One region of the Ruegeria sp. SATB027 genome, then DNA from elsewhere that is predicted to be linked to it. Evidence: riboswitches for the same ligand, from Rfam matches in the RefSeq annotation. Region 1 holds a riboswitch; each other region holds the start of a gene.

Evidence for each region. A riboswitch is a leader RNA that binds a small molecule or an ion and turns the genes downstream of it on or off. The one in region 1 is predicted to bind cobalamin.
Region 2: another riboswitch for cobalamin. It lies ahead of AC2FPW_RS15325 (hypothetical protein); the one in region 1 lies ahead of AC2FPW_RS07480 (DUF1636 family protein).
Region 3: another riboswitch for cobalamin. It lies ahead of AC2FPW_RS00485 (ABC transporter substrate-binding protein); the one in region 1 lies ahead of AC2FPW_RS07480 (DUF1636 family protein).
Region 4: another riboswitch for cobalamin. It lies ahead of AC2FPW_RS16155 (DUF4198 domain-containing protein); the one in region 1 lies ahead of AC2FPW_RS07480 (DUF1636 family protein).

The regions. Positions count from the first base shown of each region.
Region 1 covers NZ_JBXWTH010000031.1:66,732-68,929, reverse strand. Annotated here, with positions in the region: gene AC2FPW_RS07485 (NAD(P)-dependent oxidoreductase) at 1-868, opposite strand, end outside; cobalamin riboswitch at 971-1,175, shown strand; gene AC2FPW_RS07480 (DUF1636 family protein) at 1,270-1,644, shown strand; gene cobW (cobalamin biosynthesis protein CobW) at 1,649-2,198, shown strand, end outside.
Region 2 covers NZ_JBXWTH010000048.1:48,551-50,748, forward strand. Annotated here, with positions in the region: gene AC2FPW_RS15320 (alpha/beta hydrolase family protein) at 1-796, opposite strand, end outside; cobalamin riboswitch at 930-1,148, shown strand; gene AC2FPW_RS15325 (hypothetical protein) at 1,239-1,646, shown strand; gene AC2FPW_RS15330 (protein-tyrosine phosphatase family protein) at 1,638-2,150, opposite strand.
Region 3 covers NZ_JBXWTH010000006.1:15,986-18,183, forward strand. Annotated here, with positions in the region: gene AC2FPW_RS00480 (FecCD family ABC transporter permease) at 1-63, opposite strand, end outside; gene AC2FPW_RS00485 (ABC transporter substrate-binding protein) at 78-1,082, opposite strand; cobalamin riboswitch at 1,236-1,428, opposite strand; gene AC2FPW_RS00490 (P-loop NTPase fold protein) at 1,979-2,198, opposite strand, start outside.
Region 4 covers NZ_JBXWTH010000054.1:15,458-17,655, forward strand. Annotated here, with positions in the region: gene cbiM (cobalt transporter CbiM) at 1-313, opposite strand, end outside; gene AC2FPW_RS16155 (DUF4198 domain-containing protein) at 320-1,105, opposite strand; cobalamin riboswitch at 1,238-1,436, opposite strand; gene AC2FPW_RS16160 (ROK family transcriptional regulator) at 1,558-2,198, opposite strand, start outside.

The DNA of each region.
Region 1 (2,198 bases):
GTGAAAGCTCGCGTTCGCCATATCGTGCGATACCATCGTTAAAGATGTTGATCATCACCGGGTTTATTTCCAGCGGCACCCCGGCGCGGTCGGCGACCTCCTGAAACAAACCGATATCCTTCTTCACCAGATCCATGGTGAAGGAAATATCGCGCGACCCGTTCAGGATGACCTGACTTTCGGTTTCGTGCACGAAGGATGTGCCGGACGAGATTTTGATCGCCTCATAGGTCGTGTTCAGATCCATCCCCGCAGCCTTTGCTGTAACCAGTGCTTCGGCGCAGGTAATCAGGTTGGCAGTGGCAAGATAGTTGGTCATCACTTTCAGCACCGAGGCCGAGCCCAGCTCGCCGGTGTGCAAAACCCGGCGGCCCATTGTCGTCAGGAACGGCAGAATTCGTTCAAACGTTTCCCGGTCACAGCCCGCAAAGATCGAGATATTGCCCGTCGCGGCACGGTGGCACCCGCCAGAAACCGGGCAATCCACAGCTGCACCGCCGCGTGAAATGACTTCGGCACCGAGGCGTTTGACTTCGGCTTCGTCTGTGGTCGACATCTCCATCCAGATCTTGCCGGGGCCCACTTCGGGCAACATCTCCTTCATGACTGCGTCCGATGCTGCCGGAGACGGCAGACAGGTGATCACCGCATCGCAATCGCGCATCAGCTGGGCGGGCCCTTCTGCCGCCTTTGCGCCTTTGGCGACAAATTCGGCCACCAGATCTGCGTTCAGGTCATGCACAGTCAGGTCAATGCCATTGCGCAAAAGGGATCCCGAAAGCTTGCCGCCAACGTTACCCAGACCGATAAATCCCACTTTCATATGACGCATCTCCAAGTTCGTCGTTTTCCCGTCATGCGACCACATACCGAACACGCACTTCATGCCGCCGAACGACGCCTACAGGTCGCTTTTTTCACCTTGGCTTATTTGTTGCGCGCGAACCGCTTGACAAGCGGGCCGGCGGTGCCGCATGTCCCGGACGTTGGTGTCGGCAACAGCCGATGAAAAGGGAATGCGTCAACGGTTCATCCGCCAAACGCAGCCGCCCCCGCGACCGTGACCGGAGAGGATGCCCAATGCCACTGGCCTGTGCCGGGAAGGCGGGACATCCGACAGAGCGACCGCTCTGGCATCCGCAAGCCGGGAGACCTGCCAACACCCGAAGTTGAAACCGGGCGGGGTGTTCCGGTGTCGGGTCCATGTGCAGACGTGGTGCCCGCATGAAACCCCGTCCCCCGCGAAGAGGATTTGGGGGGATGAGAGACATGACCGAGACCGCACCGGTAGAATTACTGGTCTGCACGACTTGCCGCCGGGGTCTGCCCTTCGAGGATGATGCTGAGCGTCCCGGCACATTGTTGCACAAGGCCTTGGAACAGGCTGCCCTGCCAGATGGCATCATTCTGAAACCTGTCGAATGCCTTTCGAACTGCGATCAGGGCTGTTCCATCGTTCTTCGGGGCGGGCCGGATCGCTGGACCTTTGTTTACGAGAACCTGAACGAAGTCGATCACGTCGATGTCATCATCGATGGTGTGACCAAGTATCTGGCCACAGACGATGGTCTGGTGAAGTGGCGCGACCGTCCTGAACATTTCCGCAAAAACTGCGCCTCGCGCATTCCCCCGATTGGAGGCTGAGATCATGTCGAACCTAGAAAAACTTCCCGTCACCGTGATCACCGGCTTTCTGGGCTCGGGCAAAACCACGCTGGTGCGCCATCTGATGCAGAACCCGCAGGGAAAGCGTCTTGCGATTGTTGTTAACGAGTTTGGCGATGTGGGTGTTGATGGTGACATTCTAAAATCCTGCGCGATACCGGATTGCCCTGCGGAAAACATCGTGGAACTGGCAAACGGCTGCATTTGCTGCACCGTGGCTGATGATTTCATCCCGACCATCGAGGCGCTGATGGCGCTGGAACCGCGCCCGGATCACATCCTGATCGAAACATCCGGCCTTGCACTGCCAAAACCGCTGCTGAAAGCGTTTGATTGGCCTGATATTCGTTCGAAAATTACCGTTGATGGCGTGATCGCGCTGGCCGATGCCGAGGCCGTGGCCGCCGGTCGCTTTGCTCCGAACGTTGAAGCGGTGGATGCCCAACGGCTCGCTGATGACTCGATTGATCATGAAACACCCTTGTCCGAGGTATTCGAAGATCAAATCTCGTGCGCGGATATCATCCTGCTGA
Region 2 (2,198 bases), on a different contig from region 1:
TTTCCGGCAGTCCGAATTCAGCAGGCTTCAGAAGGTGGCGTCTGGACTCGGGGCCGTACAGGTCGGCAAGGCGCCAAACTGCCTCGGGCGGAGCCATCTGGTCATCTTCGAACGTGAACAGATCCACAGGTGTTCCAGAACTGCCCCAATGCGCATCAGGCAAATTCTGCCCGATCTCGGGAACGTAGCTAAGAGGAGCTGTACACCATTTGCGCCATTGCCAGTAGACCGAGGCGGGCAGGTCCGACCCAAACCCGATTGCTTTGCCGGGCAGATACCCAAGCGCCCGCACCATCAGCGGTGCATGGCCATACCAGAACAGCCCTGCCAACCCCCGATAGGGCCATGGGTGATCTTTCAAAGTCACCAGCCCCGAACACACACCGATCATTCGGTCGATCTGGTCGATATCCGGCTGCACCGGCCCCAGCATCGCACCGACCGAATGGCCGATGGTCCACTGCTGCGCCTTTGGAAACCGCCTGCGCATCTCGGCCCGTGCCGCTGGCATGTCGATCAACGCCCAATCCGCCATTGTCGCGGTTGCGTCTTTCAGGCGGCCGACCAAAGAAAGCCCGTAGTCCCGATAGTCATAGGTCAGGCAAGCTATCCCCCGGTCGGTGGCCAGCCATCGCGCGAAGTGTTGATAATAGTCACGCGGCACACCCGTGGCACTGTTCAGCACGATAACCGTGTCCGACTCACCCACTGGCCGGTACAGCCGCGCCGACAAGGTCACAGACCCGGACGGAAAGCGGAAATCTTCGATCAACACTGTCTGTTCCGTATCCAACATGATCCCCGGCTTTCGCTGAAACAATCGGTTTGCCTGCCTTCGATGCCGACGACACTAGGCCGGAAGGTAAACCGCATCCAGCATGACCAAACGTCCGGCCTAAAGATCGGCTTGACTCGGAACGCGATCAGGCGCTAGCGGTTGTGTGATGGTTTCCGGCCCCCACAAGAGGTCGGGATGAAAAGGGAACACGGTGCGGTTTGTCTGGTCACACAGATATCAACCAAGTCCGCGACTGCCCCCGCAACTGTAAGCGGTAAGCAATGCCGAAATACCACTGGCCCACGGGCTGGGAAGGTCGGCAGAGCAATGACCCGCAAGTCAGGAGACCTGCCATCGGAACTGAAACCGAAACTCGGGCGGGGTGTCCGGGCAGGTCCTGATGGCGAAACGCTGTTCCACCTGCCCTAATATCCAGCCCACCACGCGCGGAGGGCGCAGGATGATCTGGAAGACAAAGTCACACGAATACAGCGCTACAGTGTGCCAGCGGACGGGCAAAACCTGCCCGGCTTTGGCGCGACTGGCCCGCTCGATTTCCGAAGCCATGGCGCAGGCGGTTTCGGCCACCAGCGAGGATTTCGAATTTGAAGGCAACAGCGCGCTGTCACATTGCGCGGAAGGGTGCATGGCAACGATCCGAGCGCGATCCGACAGCGTTCGCGTTTTCTGCGGGGCGCACCCTGATACGGCAATACGGGACCTTGATGCCTATGCCGATTTGATCTTCGGACCTACATTCAGCACGCTGCCCTCGGGCATTGTCGCGAACCCGCCTTGCGCCATGATCGAGGTTTCAACGATCCGGCCCCGGAAAACCGGCTACGCACCCCAGCAGCTGTCAGCTTGATCCCACTTCCACCTGTGCCGGGGTGATCCGGGACGCCCAGGCCAGCTGCGCATCGGTTTCGACAGCGCAGGGGCGCACGGCCCGCAGGCGGTCCAGTGCGTCGCTGGCGCGTTCACCGCATTCAACCATCAGTCGCAGAACAATCATCCCGGATCTGCCGCACCCCCCACGGCAATGCACAAGAACCCGGCCACCGCCCGACAGCGCATGTCGGGCCGTGGCGCTGACCTCTGGCCAGGCCTTCTGAACCGCCTGCGTCGGTGCTCCAAAATCTTCGATCGGCAGGTGAACCCACCGGCTGGCACGGCTTTGGATGTCGCTGCCAAAGTGCTGCGCGCCATCCTGAAGCATTTCAACATCCGTCGTCATTGAAATCACAAGGCCCGGTTTCCAAGCAGCAATCATATCCAGATCGCCGACGTAATCCCCGCCACGCCCGGGCATTGAAGTAAGGGCAAGCGTTCCGCCTCCGACCTGCAGAGCAAAAATGACCAGCTGCGACATGAAGTGCGTCCTCCCCCAAGGTACTCTTTAAGAAATGAGTCATTAAAT
Region 3 (2,198 bases), on a different contig from region 1:
AAGAACCGCCGCAATCAACAATGGCACGGTAAAGCACGCAGCCTTGAAACCCTGCCGTAAAATTGCGGCGACCTCGTTCACAGGTTGTTTCCGATGGTATCCAGCTTCTCGGCCAGATCCTCCAGTGCCGGGATTGCGCGGATGGTGGCGTCCATGGCCTGCGCATCCATAATGACGATCCGGTCATTCTTGACCGCATCCATCTGGCTGGTCACCGGATCAGTGCGCAGGAACTCCAGCTTTTTCAGGTAGTCGTCCGCAGCAAAGCGACGGCGGTCCATCTTGGCGATAACAATCACCGTCGGATTGGCCTTGGCAATGGTTTCCCAGCCCACTGTTGGCCATTCTTCATCCGTCTCGACGACGTTGCGGATACCCAATTTACTCATCATGTATCCCGGTGCGCCTTTCTGTCCGGCCACAAACGGGTCGCTTTCCATTTCGGGAGAGGAGAACCAGAATACGGCTGACACATCGTCCAGCTTCACGGTTTGCGCCTTGGCGACGGCTGCGGCTTCGCGGGCCTTGTACTCGGCAACCAGGTCCGTGCCGCGTTCGGACACATCAAAGGCTGCCGCCAGTTCTTCGATACCCTGATACAGCGTATCGGTCGAGAACGCCTGCAGGCGGGTGCCATCGCCGCCGACCGTATTGTCTTTGCCGATGCAATCTGCAGGCATTACATACGTTGGAATGCCCAGTTCGTGAAATTGCTCACGCGTGGCGACGATGCCCTCGGGTCCGACATGCCACTCATATTGCGCTGCGACCAGTCCCGGCCGCTTGGCAACAACGCTTTCAAAGCTGGGATCATTGTCCGCCAGACGCTCTACCTTGGCATTCACCTCGGCATATTCAGGCAGCACCTCGTTGAACCAGACCGAAGTTCCAAGAACCTGCTCGCCCACACCCAGCGCATAAAGCACCTCGGTCGCGGCTTGGCCGACCGTGACTGACGACGTCACTGGCGCGTCAAACGTGACCGAGTGACCGCAGTTTTCGATGGTTAGGGGAAAGTTTCCTTCGGCGGCAGCGCTGGTAGCCAGCAAGGAAAGGCCAATCAGGCCAGTGCGTAGAAACATGACAATCGATCTCCATGTGTCAATGACCAGAGAACGGGTGAATGGGCATTTACCGAAGCAACAGACGCTTTACTGCCTGCTGTGAGCGCAGGGTAGAAAATAGACCGCCCGGCGCGTTTCTTCGGCAACCTCCCCGGACAACCCCGCCCGGTGTGTTTCGGTTTCATACCGGCAGGTCTCCTGACTGACGGGTCTTTGTCTGTCCTGTCTTCCCAGACCAAAATGGCCCAGTGACGGAAATGGACAGCGCTCGCCGCCTACAGTTGCGGGGGCAGTTCCGGTTGGCACCAAAAGGCACCTCGGATTCCCTCTTAGCCACATCGGGACCGGTAAAACGCGGGTACCTTAACACTTACCCTGCGGCAAGAAAAAACTCCGGGGTCTTTCCTATTTTCTCGCAAGAGCATGGACCTGCGCGTCTCAACATGGCGCTGATATCAGAAAAGCCGCTGAGAACGCGCCAATATCCGGACCCGGATTCATAGTGTGTGATATTAGGGAAAATCATGGCTGGGGTGGTAGGAATCCTTGCCCCCCGATGAAACCTTAGAACTTTTCCAACTAGCCCGAGAAACTGGGGCGGTTTCGGGGGCATTCTGCTGAGCGAATCGACGGGCATTTTGACCGCTAGAGAGACCCGTTACGAGACCGCTAGAGAACCGCCAACTGGCGCAGGACAGGACCGCTGACGAGGCGTTTCGGGGGCTGACGGGGGGTGGTGTGGGTGCAAGGTAAAGAATGAAAGGGAAATGGGCACAGAAAGCGAGCTTTGCAAAGTTTGGCGGTTTTCACCGCTGTCACATACTTCGTGCGAATTCCTGAGTTGGAAATCGGCCACCTTTGTTGTTCTAATCGGTGCGTGCAGGCTGAACGACATTGAACCACATAGCTCACTCTTATTGTTCTTTCGTCGGAGCACCCCCTCCGATGTCGGTAGGCTCTTGAAACCTCCAACAATACTTGAGTGTAAGTTGTAAATGCGCTTGGGCAATAGGACCGTTCTCTTTGGCAATTCGGGTCATTTCCTCGCGTACTTGCAACGCCCATTTCCGTTCGTCTTCCCACTTGTTGTCGGGGCCATGGCGATCAGACATCTTGCCAAGAACCTGGCAAAGC
Region 4 (2,198 bases), on a different contig from region 1:
GGGTGTTGATCCCCAATACCGTCAACCCGCCAAAGCCAAAGAAGACGGCCTGCAGCAAAAGCCCGACGAACAAGGCCGGGAATGCGGCCCAGCCCAACAAAAGCCCGGCCATACCGTTGAGGATCAGATGCACTGACGAAGGGCCAATCGGCACATGAATCAGCGATGCCACGAAAAAGCTGGCAGACAGCACCCCCGCAGTGGGGATGCGATCAAGATCCAGCGACCTGAGGCCCATGGCAATTCCACCCGCAGCAGCGACTGCACCGCCGATCACGACCGGGTTGGACAAGGCTCCGTCAACGATGTGCATCTACGGTTACTCCAAATCCCAGGCGCGGATCCAGATGACCGCGTCCTGGCTTAGTTCTTTGCCGTTGTGTTCGGTCACGGGACCGGCGCCGAGCGCTGCAAAACCCCAATAGCCGGCTTTTGGAACGCCGAACGTGAAATACCCGTTATCATCCGAAATTGCGACCAATGCACCACCCGGCATCGGCGAGACCGTCGGAGCCGAGGCGGCAGCGCTTTCCATGTCCGGTTCTGCGGCCATGTACTCGATCTCGATCTCGGCACCCGCAACCGGTTGGCCTTCGGCCATAACCCGACCTGTAAACGTCGAACCCGCGATGATGTTGGTTGGTTTGGTGAGCGGGATGATCTCAATCGGCAGGCCCACCGGGTTCATCCAGTCGGTCGGCAGTTCGTTGCGGTTCAGGAATGCCTTGGCGATCTGCTGGATATAGATATCCTCGGATTCCTCATAATAGGGCTGGGGAACAGTCACCAACACATAGTCGCCCGACCGTTTGACGGGAACATAACCTTTGAATGCCGCGCCTTCGTTTTCGCCACCGGCGAAACGTACGGGTTCCAGGGTATCCAGCAGGTCGGTTTTCTGACCGTTGTGGATCACGTAGAATTCCTGCGGCTTGCCCAGATCCATGACATGCCCGTTCGAGAACGGATGCCAAAAGATCAGCTTGACCGGAACATTCCCCGGTGCGTCGATCATGGTGTCAGCGGTGTATTCCAGCAGGAAATGCGCATTTGCGATCGCTGGAAGCGCTATCGCCACAGCGGCTGCGGAAAGCAGCTTGGTCATCAATAGTCGTCCTTGTCCCATCGCACCAACCCCGGTACGAGATGCGTTTTGACTGCGGGGATGTCCAAGCTAAGCTGCTTTTTCAAGCATCCTGCTCCGACGCACATCCCGTCGCCGATTAGGAGTGCCCTTGTCAAAGGCACATGTCCGGCAGGTATCCTGACTTGCGGGTCAAAGCGTTGGGCTGGCCTTCCCGGGTTAACACCAGTGGCACTTCAGCCCTGCTCGCCGCTTACAGTTGCGGGTGCAGTTGCGGAATTGGGCCAAAGCCCGCACCGCATTCCCTATTGATTCCTGAGCACGCCCCGGAACCGGACATGCCGAGCGGCTTGCCAGACTTCTTCGGCATCCGTCAACGATCAATTGCGCTGGCTGTCAAAAAGTTTAGCGGGCAATGCCCTTTTTCCGACGGATCTGCTTTGGATAAAGGTCGGGGTTTTTCGGGAATGAACCTACCCTTCGAGCAGGTATCTTTCCGACAATGGCAAACTGGCCGCCCCCAATGAGCGGGCATCCGGGCCTGCCGTCCCCACCTGCACCAAGGGCCGTTCAAGCCCGGTCAGGTTCATGTCAGATAGTTTGACCTCAACCAATTCCACCAGCCGCGCCTTGATGCCTGCGGGCATCCAGCCATCAATCTTGACAGATTCGAAGTCGATCAGGCTGCAAGACGAGACGATGGCATGTGCGATCCCGTGCGCCGCCTGTTTCAACCAGTTCTCAAGGTGGGTTTCCGGTATGTCCCAATGCTGTGTCGTTTCCCAGATTGAGCCGGCTGTTTTGGCATTCCCACCAACTGCGCGCTCCAGCACATAAAGACTGGCGACATCTATCAATGGTTTCACTCCGCCTGCGTCGTCCGGCACAGGCAATGGACCAAGCGCACCGGCGTTTCCCCGCCCTGAAAAGATGGAACCGTTCAGAACCACCCCGCCCCCGATGAAGAAGCCCACATAAAAATACAGGAAATCTCGTGGGCCTTCCGCCGGGCCAAACACCAGCTCGGCACCGCAAGCGGCCGTTGCGTCGTTCTGCAGGAATACCGGCAAGTCATAGCTTGCGGCCAGTGCGCCTTTCAGGTCCGCGTCACGCC